2 regions of the Micromonospora sp. NPDC049374 genome follow, and region 1 is predicted to be linked to the other one. Evidence: riboswitches for the same ligand, from Rfam matches in the RefSeq annotation. Region 1 holds a riboswitch; the other holds the start of a gene.
What was found. A riboswitch is a leader RNA that binds a small molecule or an ion and turns the genes downstream of it on or off. The one in region 1 is predicted to bind cobalamin.
Positions count from the first base shown of each region.

Region 2: another riboswitch for cobalamin. It lies ahead of AB0J93_RS24990 (ribonucleoside-diphosphate reductase subunit alpha); the one in region 1 lies ahead of metE (5-methyltetrahydropteroyltriglutamate--homocysteine S-methyltransferase).

Region 1 covers NZ_JBFAQH010000004.1:312,100-318,331, forward strand. The annotation lists gene AB0J93_RS09770 (LuxR C-terminal-related transcriptional regulator) at 1-619, opposite strand, end outside; gene AB0J93_RS09775 (VOC family protein) at 762-1,118, shown strand; gene AB0J93_RS09780 (glyoxalase) at 1,226-1,828, shown strand; gene metE (5-methyltetrahydropteroyltriglutamate--homocysteine S-methyltransferase) at 2,224-4,461, opposite strand; cobalamin riboswitch at 4,574-4,785, opposite strand; gene AB0J93_RS09790 (alpha/beta hydrolase) at 4,888-5,622, opposite strand; gene AB0J93_RS09795 (hypothetical protein) at 5,668-6,141, opposite strand.
Region 2 covers NZ_JBFAQH010000017.1:105,995-112,226, reverse strand. The annotation lists gene AB0J93_RS25005 (FUSC family protein) at 1-698, shown strand, start outside; gene AB0J93_RS25000 (MerR family transcriptional regulator) at 850-1,623, opposite strand; gene AB0J93_RS24995 (alpha/beta hydrolase) at 1,628-2,548, opposite strand; cobalamin riboswitch at 2,718-2,923, shown strand; gene AB0J93_RS24990 (ribonucleoside-diphosphate reductase subunit alpha) at 3,066-5,438, shown strand; gene AB0J93_RS24985 (ribonucleotide-diphosphate reductase subunit beta) at 5,474-6,232, shown strand, end outside.

The DNA.
Region 1 (6,232 bases):
TGGCCAGCACCGTCACGGTGGGGCATGCCGCCAACAGCCGTTCCAGGAACAGCGCCACTCCGTCCACCACGTGCTCGCAGTTGTCAAGCACCAGCAACGCGTGATGGTCGGCCAGCGCGGCGACCACGGAGGCGGTCATGTCCTGGCCGGGCTGCTCGCCGAGCCCAAGCGCCACGGCGACCGCCGTCGCGATCATGTCGGGATCGGCGACCGGGACCAGGTCGACGAACCACACCCCGTCGGGGTACTCGCCAGCGGTCTCGGCGGCCACCGCCAGCGCGAGCCGGGTCTTGCCCACTCCCCCGGGGCCGACCGCGGTCACCTGACGATGCGCCCTGATCAGCTCGGTCAGCTCGGCCCGCTCGCTGACCCGGCCGATGAACGACGTCAGCGCTGCCGGCAGCACCGGTGCCCGGGGCGCCGCGTCGGTGGCAGCCAGCTCAGGCGCACGCTGGGCGAGGCCGCGCCGATCCGGGACCTCCAGCTTGCGCAGCAGCGAGGAGACGTGCGTCTCCACAGTACGCACCGAGATGAACAGCCGTGCTCCGATCTCGGCGTTGCTGAGGTGGTCTGCGACCAGCGCGAGCACCTCGGCTTCCCGAGGGGAGACGTCAACCACCGCCCCATTCTGCCGCAGGCCCTCCGTGCTCCGGTTCCGTGGCCGGCTCCGTGGTCAGCACGGATCCGACCCGACGCGCCCGGGACCATGCTGGGAAACACCCACCGACCGCGCCTGCGGCCGACGAACTGAAGGAGTCACCATGACCCGCCTCACCACCCAGGGAATCAGAACCGTGCTGCATCCAGTGTCGGATCTGACCAGGGCCAAAACGGTGTATGCCGCCCTACTCGGTATCCCGCCCACGGACGACTCGTCCTACTACGTCGGATTCAATGCCTCCGGCCAGCACATCGGGCTCGTGCCGGGCGGTGGACCGCAGCGCATGACCGCCCCCGTGGCCTACTGGCACGTGACCGACATCGAGGCGAAATTGACCGAGCTTTGCGCCGCCGGCGCCACGCTGACCGAGCCCGCACACGACGTCGGCGGCGGTCGCCTCGTAGCTGCCGTGACCGACCCCGACGGCAATGTGCTGGGGCTGATCCAAGACCGGTGACAGCGTCACCCCGACCACTGTCGGAACCACCCGACGAATCTGTGCCGGTGACACGGCCGCTTCGCGGCGTCTCGGCCGCAATCCGCACCCACGGAAGGACCTCAGCCATGGCCTCCATCGACTCGGTCACATTCGAAGTGACCGACCCCGCCGCCGCCCGCCACTTCTACACCGTGGCGTTCGATCTGGGCGAACGGCTGCGCGTACGCGCCTCGCAGGCTCCCACAACCGGCTTCCGCGGCTTCGCCATGTCGCTCGTGGTATCCCAGCCAAGCACGGTGGACAGCTTCTTCGGCACCGCTCTGGGCGCCGGAGCGACAGAGTTGAAACCGGCCGCGAAGGGTTTCTGGGGCTACGGCGGCGTACTGCGTGACCCGTACGGCACGATCTGGAAGATCGCGACCTCGACGAAGAAGAACACCGGACCGACCAGCCGACACATCGACGAGATCGTCCTCCTGCTCGGAGTGGCCGACGTCGCCGCCACCAGACGGTTCTACGCCGAACGCGGCCTGCCCGTGGCCAAGAGCTTTGGCCGCAGGTACGTCGAGTTCGCCACCTCGAACATCAAGCTGGCACTGTACAGCCGGCGTACCGCGGCCAAGGACGTCGGCGTTTCACCCGAGGGAACCGGATCACACCGGCTCGCCATCGGCAGCAGTGCCGGAACCTTCACCGACCCGGACGGCTTCGAATGGAGCGCCACCTGAGTGCGGCCGGGATGGCGAATTCAGGTATCGGGGTTCGTCATCCCGGACGCAGTCCTCATCGTTCCATCGAAGGAAGATGTGTTCAATGAGTGCCACCGACAGCAGCGTCTACGAGGTTTTCACGCATCATCTGCCACTTCCAGCCGGCGGCGAAGTTCAAGACGCGTTACGCCACGCTGGGGTTCAGCGACCAGGCCGAGCTGGACGAAGGCTCGATGTGGCCGGCCGTGTTCCATGATCGACCTGCTGGAGACCGCGATTACCTCGCCCTGGGATTGCCTTGCGGAAACCATGGTGATCACCGCTGGCGTGTTCGCGGCGAGTGGCGAGCCGAACGTGTTGACGGGCGGTACCGACCACGAGCCGCGTGGTCGGTACCGCCCGGCTCGGTACGGTCAGCTGGCGCGTACCTCGGCGGCGGCGGCCACCAGGTGCCGCAGGGACGCCTCGACCTCCGGATAGCCGCGCGTCTTGAGGCCGCAGTCCGGATTCACCCACAACCGGCGGGCCGGCACGGCCGCGACGGCCCGGCGCAGCGCCTCGATCACCTCGCCGCGCGGCGGTACCCGGGGTGAGTGGATGTCCCACACCCCGGGGCCGACGCCCCGGCCGTAGCCGATCGCGGCCAGGTCGTCGAGGACCTCCATCTTGGACCGCGACGCCTCAATGCTTGTGACGTCGGCGTCGAGGGCGTCGATGGCGTGGATCACCTCACCGAACTCCGAGTAGCACAGGTGGGTGTGGATCTGGGTGTCGTCGGCGACACCGCTGGTGGCCAGCCGGAACGCTCCGACGGCCCAGTCCAGGTACGCCTTCTGGTCGGCGCTGCGCAGCGGCAGCGTCTCCCGTAGCGCCGGTTCGTCGACCTGGATGACCCGGACCCCGGCGCCCTCCAGGTCACGGCACTCATCGCGTAGGGCGAGCGCGACCTGGTCGGCGGTGTCCGCGAGGGGTTGGTCGGTGCGGACGAACGACCAGGCCAGGATGGTGACCGGGCCGGTGAGCATGCCCTTGACCGGTCTGCTGGTCAGCGACTGCGCGTAGGTGGACCATTCCACGGTCATCGGTGCCCGGCGGGACACGTCGCCGTAGATGATCGGCGGGCGTACGCAGCGGGAGCCGTAGGACTGCACCCAGCCATGCTGCGTGGCGGCGAAGCCGTCGAGTTGCTCGCCGAAGTACTGCACCATGTCGTTGCGTTCCGGTTCACCGTGCACGAGCACGTCCAGGCCCAGCTGTTCCTGCAACCGGATGACGTGCTCCACCTCCGCGCGCATCCGCGACGCGTAGCCGGCGTCGTCGAGGCTGCCGGCCCGGTGCGCGGCGCGGGCCTTGCGCAGCTCGGCGGTCTGCGGGAACGACCCGATCGTCGTGGTCGGCAGTTCCGGCAGGCTGAGTCGTTCCTGCTGGCGGGCGGCCCGGGTGGGGTATTCACCACGCTGCCGGTCGGTGGGGCGCAGGGCGGCCAGCCGACCGCGTACGTCGTCGTGACGCCAGTCGGCCGGGGTGGGCGGCAGGGGCGCGGGTAGCGCGGTGGTGCCGTCGCGCAGCGCGCGGCCGAGCACGACGATCTCGTCGACCTTCTGCCGGGCGAACGCCAACCGCTCGGACAACCGGGGGTCGAGGTGGGTCTCGGCGGACACGTCGACCGGCACGTGCAGCAGCGAGCAGGACGAGGACACGGCGACGTGATCGGCCAGGCCGGCGACCGTCGCGCCGGCCGTCACGGCCGCCCGCAGGTCGGTACGCCAGACGTTACGGCCGTCGACCAGACCGGCGACGATGGTCTTGCCGCCCAGCGGTCCGGCGGCGGCGAGCCGGTGAAGGTTGCCCGGTCCGGCGACCAGGTCCAGGCCGACGGCTTCGACCGGGGTGTCCAGCAGGGCCGGAAGCGCGTCGCCGAGGTCACCGAAGTAGGTCGCCACGAAGATCCGCGGTCGGTGTGCGAGTTCACCGAGCCTGGTGTAGGCGCGACGCAGTGCATCGATCTCGGCCGGGCTGCGGTCGGTGACGTAGGCCGGCTCGTCCAGCTGCACCCAGCCGACACCCACATCCGCCAGGGCGGCGAGAATCCGGGCGTACGTCTCGACCAGGTCGTCGAGCCGGGCGAACGGATCGTCCCCCTTGGCCAGCAGCAGGAACGTGGCCGGGCCGACGAACACCGGCCGGGTGATGACACCCAGGTCACGGGCCTCGACGTACTCGTCCAACGCTTTCACCGGGTTGGCGGTGAACACGGTGTCCGCGGCGATCTCCGGCACCAGGTAGTGGTAGTTGGTGTCGAACCACTTCGTCAGCTCCAGCGCCGGCTCGGCATCCACCCCGCGGGCCATGGCGAAGTAGCTGTCCAGCGCGGACAGGCCCAGCCGAGCGAACCGGGTCGGGACCGCTCCGACGGCGACGGCCGTGTCGAGCATCTGGTCGTAGTAGGAGAACGTGTTCGACGGGATCGCGTCCAGACGGGCATCGCGCAGCGTCCGCCACACCTGCGCCCGGAGGCCGGCGGCGGTGTTGGCCAGAGCCTCGGCGTCGATGGTGCCGGCCCAGTACGCCTCGACGGCCTTTTTCAATTCACGGTTGGCGCCGATGCGTGGATAGCCGAGCACGGTGCTCTGCCCGAATGCGGTACTCACCAAGGGGGTCCTTCCCTCGCAGTGTCCGGCGGACACGGGAGGGGAAGACGGGTACACCTCAGGTACCGGCTTCCGCCCTGGCCCTCCCGAGAGGCCGCCGGCGGCGCACACCGGCGGCGTGCGCAGCACTGGCAGGTCTTCGGACTCGCGGGCATGACACCAGGTCGCCTACTGGCCGTCGCTTCCCAGACCTCACGGTCCAGTGCTCTGTTGACGGCGGTCGTTCCCACTCACCGCTGCGGGGCAGCCCCGGATTCACACCGGGTTCCCTCTTACGACGCCCCACCCAGCCGGACGGGACGAACCAGCACCACCGCCATCGTACGGGCCACGCCGCGGGACGGGGGTCCGGAGTGCCCGACCTACGGACGCCGGCACCGAGCAGAGTTGACTCTGCTCGGCCTCGCCCGGATCGCCTCAGGCCCGCTAACGTAGGTGCCGGGCGAAGAACCGGCCGGCGTCCTCCCCTGCGTACCAGGGAACACCTGTGTGTCCGCCCATGTTGGCGTGCAGCGTCTTCTCCTTGGAGCCGAAGGCGTCGAACAGATTCAGGGCCGCCTGTCGGTCATTGCTTTCGTCATCCCACTGCAACAGCACGTGCAACGGAATGGTGACCTGCCGGGCCTGCTCGAACATGAGGCGCGGCACGAAACTCCCGGCGAAGAGACCGGCGGCCACGATGCGCGGCTCGACCACCGCAAGCCGGATGCCGACGGAGATCACGCCACCCGAGTACCCGACCGGGCCACCGATCTCGGGCAGCGACAGGAGGGCGTCCAGGGCGGCCTGCGATTCCGGGACTGCCTTGTCGACGAGCGGGAGAACGAGGGCGTCGATGATCTCATCGCTGACCGGCTCGCCGGCCTCCAGCGCCCGGCGCAGGCCGACGCGGGCCTGCTCGACGGCGGCCCAACGGGGCCGGTCACCGCTGCCGGGCAGCTCGATCGCAGCTGCGGCGAAGCCCTCCGCCGCGGCCTGGCAGGCCCGCGCCACCAGCCGGGGATACATCCTGCGCAGTCCGAGCGGCGGGTGGCCGAGCAGGATCAGCGGGACCGGAGCGGATATGGATGCGGGCGTCCACAGGATGCCGGGGATCTCGCCGAGGGCGAACTCGCGTTCGAGGACGTCGCCATCGAGGCGCTGCTCAGTAGTGAATCGCATGGTCGTACCTTTCGGGAGTGCTCGCGAACGGCGCTCCCGGACGACCTATCGTCCGACCGTGACCCCGCGGGGGAGCACCCATGTCGAAACGTTCACGGGTACCACCTCCTCGGTCTCTCGCACGGCCGCCGGCAAACTAGCAGCTGGCCGCTGCGGTCCGCCACGCAGTTTCGCCGGGGGGCCGCACAGGTAGACGTCCCGTTCGGCGATGTCGGGAACCAGGCCGCGCAGGCTCTCCGGACTGAACGGCTGGCTGCCGTCGGCGGTGCGCCCGGTCAGCAGGTGCAGGCGGGCACCCCGGGCCTGTACGAGGTTGCGCAGCTCGCCGATCAGCACCGCGTCGGCGGGTGTGCGGGCTCGGTAGAGGACCACGACGTCTCCCGTCAGTTCCGGGTCCTCCAGCAACGCCCGGATCGGAGTGATGCCGATGCCGCCAGCGATCAGCAGCGCGTTCTCCCGGGTACGGCCGGCGGTGGTGAGGGCCCCGTACGGTCCCTCGGCGTAGACCCGGGTGCCCACCGGCAACTGCCGCAGCCCGGCGCTGGTCGAGCCGATCGCCTTCGCGGTCAGCCGCAGGGTACGACCGTCGGGCGGTAACGGCCGATCGCGG
Region 2 (6,232 bases), on a different contig from region 1:
CGGTGGCGCAAGGACCCGATCTGGCTGTGGCGCGAACGGAAAGTGCCCTGGTCGGTGGCGTTGTTGCGATCGCCGTCGCGTTTCTGATTCTGCCGCTCAACCCGGTGCGCGTCCTACACCGCGCTACCGGTAAGACAATGGATGCCTTCGCCCGTGAACTGACCGCTACCGCTACGGCCCTGGCCCACCGTGACCGTCAACAAGCCGAGGACGCCCTGAAGCGCTTCTCCACCACCTGGGAACAGAGATCAAAGACGACGGACCTGGTTGCCGCAGCGCGGCAGGTCGTGGTCCTCTCACCGTGGCGGAGACGACGGCTGGGGATTGTGCGCCAGTACGAGCACGCCGCCGAGCACCTCGAGAACGCCTACACCAGTGCCCACGACATAGTGCACTGGACGGTAGCGACCGTACGGGCCGGTGAACCGGTACCGCCCGGCCTTCCCGCGTCGATCGAGCAAACCGGCCAGGCGCTGAGGCTCCTGTACCGCGACTTCTTCGCCGCCCGGGAGCCAGCCCCGACGCGAACGCGCGCATTGCGGGCGATCAAGGAACTCGACGAAGCCTGCGCCGACGGCGTCGAGTTCTCCGGCAATGTTGTCGTCTCACGAGTGCGCGCTGTCGTCGGCGAGTTACTCCAGGCGTCCGGACTGCCACAAGCCGAGGCGAATCGCCTGGCCCACATCAGGCCCAACTGAGACTGACAAGGACGACTGCCGCGTCCGAGGTGAAGCGATGTGGCGTCCGCTTTGACCGTCGGTGCCTGCCAGCGAGATCAATACAACGCCAGTGATCATCGCAGGTCCCTGAACCAGGCTGACGTATCGGCTTGTGCCGGATTTCGGGTGCCTACGCAGGCGGGTCCACTCGTTTGAGTTCGGTCCAGCCGGTCCAGCCTCGCTCCTTGAGCAACTCGATCAGCCGGCGGGCCGGTGGCACGGTGTCGAACGCCAGTGCGTCCATCAGCGTGACCAGGGGAGGCGCGATGGCGGTGTCGTCGATGTAGTTGTCGCCCCGTTCGTCGGCCATCCGGGTGATGTAGGCGGCCAGTTCGTCGGCCAGCTCGACCAGTTGCGGGTCGTCGGTGCGGTCGAGGGCATTACCCAGGGTGAGATAGAAGCCGATGAGTTGTGGGTCGGCGAGCTGCTCCCGCTTGCGTGCCATCCACTCGGGGACTCGTTCCGGTGACCTCGCGGCCAGCGGGATCCAGCCGTCGCGCTCGACTTGAACGATCCGTTCGTCGACCCCGAGGGCCCGCAACCGGTCGAGATGCTCGATCACCACCGGGGGCAGCACCAGGCTGTCTCCGGAGGTCAGGCGGGCGATCCGTTCCCGTTGCCGGTGCCGTTGCCGGATCTCCGCCCGTAGCCGCTTGTCGATGTCCGCGACCGCCTCGGCGAACTCCTTCTCGTCGGCTTGCAGCAGTTCCCGTACCCGGGCGAGCGGGACCCCGGCCTCGGCGAGGGTCCGGATTCTGATGAGCTCGACCATGGCGGTGGCGTCGTACCTGCGGTAGCCGGAGTGGTCCCGCTCCGGCTCCGGCAGCAGGCCCTTGGCGTGGTAATGCCGTACCGCCCGCACTGTCACACCGGCGTATGACGCCAGCTCACCGATGGTCAGCATCGCCTCAGTCTGCTACGGCGCGGTCGAGGGAGTCGGCCTGGCCGGTCGCGTCCTGGGTGGTTCGGATGATCTGCGCGATCTCGTGGGCGTGCGTGAAGGCCAGCCGATGGTCGGCGTCGAGCCAGAACGTGGCGATGTGCGGCTGCTCGCGGACGAGCCGCTCGACGCCGGCCCGCCAGTTGTGGTTGAGGCGCAGGGCCGGTTCTTCGCCGCTGTCGCCGGCCATCGAGGTCGACATGATCATGCGGATGGGCCGGTCGATCTTCCGGTAGCGGTGCAGTAGCCCGGACCGAACCACATCGATCTCGGCATTCAAGTCAAAGATCTCCTGGGCGGTGAGCAACACTTGGCGGGCGGTGCCCCGTAAGGATTCCTGCTGCGTTGCCAAGTCCTTCCACATCGCGAGAAACGCCGCCGCGTCGGCCTCGGTGATGAACGGTTCGGGGACCGGATTCGCCCCGTCGATGAGCACCAGCGCGGCGAGGGTGTCAGGATGCTCGGAGGCATAGCGCACGGCCAGGTCCGCACCCAGTGAATAGCCCACGAGCAGGGGCGCCGAGTGTGGGTCGAGGCTTTCCAGCGTCGCCATCACGGCCGCGAGGTCGCTGAGGAAATCCTCGAAGGAGTACCGGTCGGCGGCGGAGGCGCGGCCATGGCCGCGCAGGTCGAAGCTCACCACGTCGTGGTCGTGCCGCAGCAACTCGGTCAGCTCGTGCAGGTCCGCCTGGGTCGAGTTCAACCCGGGACACAGGACCAGCGGACGTCCCCGTCCGCCGCGAGACACCGGGATCGTGACGCCGTCGTGGTGGACCGTGAAATGCCGCACCGAATGCTCGTCCTGCTCGACGCGTTCGCCATTTCTACCGTGGCCGCCGAGCGACCTGGACGGTTTGGTTACCTCGTTCGCACTGGAGTTCGTGGTCATGCCGTCATCTTCAGAGGTTGACCCTGCGTCAAGGTCAACCGCTGGGCACCTACTGAGGACGCTGCGGTTCTGCTACGCACCAGCGGCTGGGTGGGTAGCCGGATGTGACGTCCGTTGCGGAACACGCCGACACACCATCTGGTGTCTTGCGTTCGAGGGCGGCCCATATATGGTGTCACTCGTAGCTGGTTCGGCGCCCATCCGGGGCGGCCGAGGCAAGAGGGAACCCGGTGTGAATCCGGGGCTGCCCCGCAGCGGTGAGTGGGAACGACAGCCGTCACACAGCACTGGGCCCCGGCCTGGGAAGCGACGGCCAGTAGGAGCGCGCGAGCACGCCCACGAGTCCGAAGACCTGCCAGCACGCCGCCCGCACTCGTGGGCGGCGGCCGCAGGCCGCGTGGGACGGCCGACGCCAGGAACGGGCCGTGCCGCCTGCGCGGATCCCGTGGCGTCCTCCCGCGTGTCCGAGGCCCTGAGCAGACGGCGCGAGGAGAGAGACGTGACGGTCGTGCGGGAGATGCCGGCCTCCGACGCAGGTGTGTCGGAGCAGCGCCGGCAGGTGATGCAGGTCCGCAAGCGCGACGGCGCCACGGAACCGGTGGACGTCAACAAGATCGTCCGGGCGGTGGAGCGGTGGGTGGCCGACCTCGACGAGGTCGATCCGCTGCGGGTGGCCACCAAGACCATCAGCGGCCTGTACGACGGTGCCACCACCGCCGAACTGGACAAGCTGTCCATCCAGACGGCCGCCGAACTGATCGGTACGGAGCCGCAGTACTCGAAGCTGGCGGCGCGGCTGCTGGCCGCGTACGTGGACAAGGAGGTCCGTGGACAGCAGGTGGCCAGCTTCAGCCAGTCCATCCGGTACGCCCACGGCCTCGGGCTGATCGGGGACGAGACAGCCGCGTTCGTGGCCCGGAACGCGCGCAAGCTGGACGACGCGGTCGACCCCGACGGTGACCTGCGGTTCGAGTACTTCGGACTGCGCACCGTCGCGGACCGGTACCTGCTGCGGCATCCGCAGACCCGCCTGGTGGTGGAGACGCCGCAGTACTGGCTCCTGCGGGTGGCCTGCGGGCTGTCGCAGACACCGGGCGAGGCGATCGGGTTCTACCGGCTGATGTCGAGCCTGGCGTACCTGCCGAGTTCACCGACACTGTTCAACTCGGGAACCCGGCACACCCAGATGTCGTCGTGTTTCCTTGTCGACTCGCCGCGCGACGAACTCGACTCGATCTACGAGCGGTACCACCAGGTGGCGAAGCTGTCGAAGTTCTCCGGCGGCATCGGCATCTCCTGGTCGCGGGTCCGGGGCCGGGGCGCGTTGATCCGGGGCACCAACGGCAGGTCCAACGGCATCGTGCCGTTCCTCAAGACGCTCGACGCCGGGGTGGCGGCGGTCAACCAGGGTGGCCGCCGCAAGGGCGCGGCCTGTGTGTACCTGGAGCCGTGGCACCCGGACATCGAGGAGTTCCTGGAGCTGCGGGACAACACCGGCGAGGAGTCCCGGCGTACCCACAACCTGAATCTGGCCAACTGGATCCCGGACGAGTTCATGCGCCGGGTCGAGGCCGACGGCGACTGGTCGCTTATCGACCCGTCGGACGCACCCGAGCTGCCGGACCTGTTCGGCGAGGCGTTCGACGAGGCGTACCGGGCCGCGGAGAAGAAGGCCGTGCGGACGGTGAAGGCCCGCGACCTGTACGGCCGGATGATGCGTACGCTCGCGCAGACCGGCAACGGTTGGATGACGTTCAAGGACGCGGCGAACCGGCTGTCCAACCAGACCGGTGTGCCCGGCAACACGATCCACCTGTCGAACCTGTGCACAGAGATCCTGGAGGTCAACAGCGACACCGAGACGGCCGTGTGCAACCTGGGGTCGGTCAACCTGGGCGCGCACGTCACCGCCGACGGCGTCGACTGGGAGAAGCTGCGCGCGACGGTACGCACGGCCGTGGTGTTCCTCGACCGGGTGATCGACATCAACTACTACCCGGCTGAGCAGACGGCGGTGTCGAATCCGCGCTGGCGTCCGGTCGGGCTCGGCCTGATGGGGCTGCAGGACGCGTTGTTCACCCTGCGGCTGCCGTTCGACTCGGCGCCGGCGCGGGAGCTGTCGACCCGGGTACAGGAGGAGATCTTCCTGACCGCGCTGGAGACGTCGGCCGGGCTGGCCGAGCGGTTCGGCCCACACCCGGCGTACGCCGAAACCCGGGCCGCGATGGGTGAGCTGCATCCCGACCTGTGGGGCGCGGAGGTGACGCAGGAGCAGCGGTGGGCCGCGCTGCGGGAGCGGATCGCCCGTCACGGCCTGCGCAACTCGCTGCTTGTCGCGATCGCGCCGACCGCCACGATCGCCTCGATCGCCGGTTGCTACGAGTGCATCGAGCCGCAGGTGTCCAACCTGTTCAAGCGCGAGACGATGTCCGGTGAGTTCCTCCAGATCAACACCTACCTGGTCCGGGAGCTGAAGGCGCGTGGGCTGTGGACGGCGCCGATCCGGGAGCAGATCAAGCGGGCCGAGGGGTCGGTGCAGGGCATCGCCGAACTGCCCGAGGAGGTGCGGGAGCTGTTCCGTACCGCGTGGGAGCTGCCGCAGCGGGCGCTTGTCGACCTGGCCGCCGCCCGTGCGCCGTTCGTCGACCAGTCGCAGTCGCTGAACCTGTTCCTCAGCGCGCCGACCATCGGCAAGCTCTCCTCGATGTACCTGTACGCCTGGAAAGCCGGGCTGAAGACCACCTACTACCTGCGGTCGCGTCCCGCGACCCGGATCCAGCAGGCCACCGTCGCCGTCACCCCGGCGGTCAAGCCGATCGTCGCGGTAAGCGACGACGAGGCGCTGGCCTGCTCCCTGGAAAACCCCGAGAGCTGCGAGGCCTGCCAGTGACCACCGTTTCCGAACCCGACACCGGCCGGCGGCAGATGCTGCTCGACCCCGGTATGGACCTGACCCTGCGACCGATGCGCTACCCGCAGTTCTTCGACCGGTTCAAGGACGCCATCAAGAACACCTGGACCGTCGAGGAGGTCGACCTGCACTCCGACCTCGCCGACCTGGCCAAGCTGTCCCCGGCGGAGCAACACCTGGTGTCCCGACTGGTCGCGTTCTTCGCCACCGGCGACACCATCGTCGCCAACAACCTCGTACTCAACCTCTATCAGCACGTCAACTCGCCGGAGGGCCGGCTCTACCTGTCGCGGCAACTGTTCGAGGAGGCGGTGCACGTCCAGTTCTACCTGAACCTCCTGGACACCTACGTGCCGGACGAGCGGGAACGGTTCGCGGCGTTCGCGGCGGTGGAGAACATCCCGTCGATCGCCCGCAAGGCCGAGTTCTGCTTCAAGTGGATCGACTCGATCTTCGAACTGCGGGAGCTGAAGACCCGCGAGGACCGGCGGTCGTTCCTGCTGAACTTGATCTGCTTCGCCGCCTGCATCGAGGGGCTGTTCTTCTACGGCGCCTTCGCCTACGTGTACTTCCTGCGGTCCCGGGGCCTGCTGCACGGCCTCGCCTCCGGCACCAACTGGGTGTTCCGGGACGAGTCGATGCACATGGCCTTCGCCTTCGACGTGGTCGACACCGTACGCGCCGAGGAGCCGGACCTGTTCGACGCGGAGATGGAACAGCAGGTCCGGGACATGCTTGCCGAAGCCGTCGAGTGCGAGGTGCAGTTCGCCGCC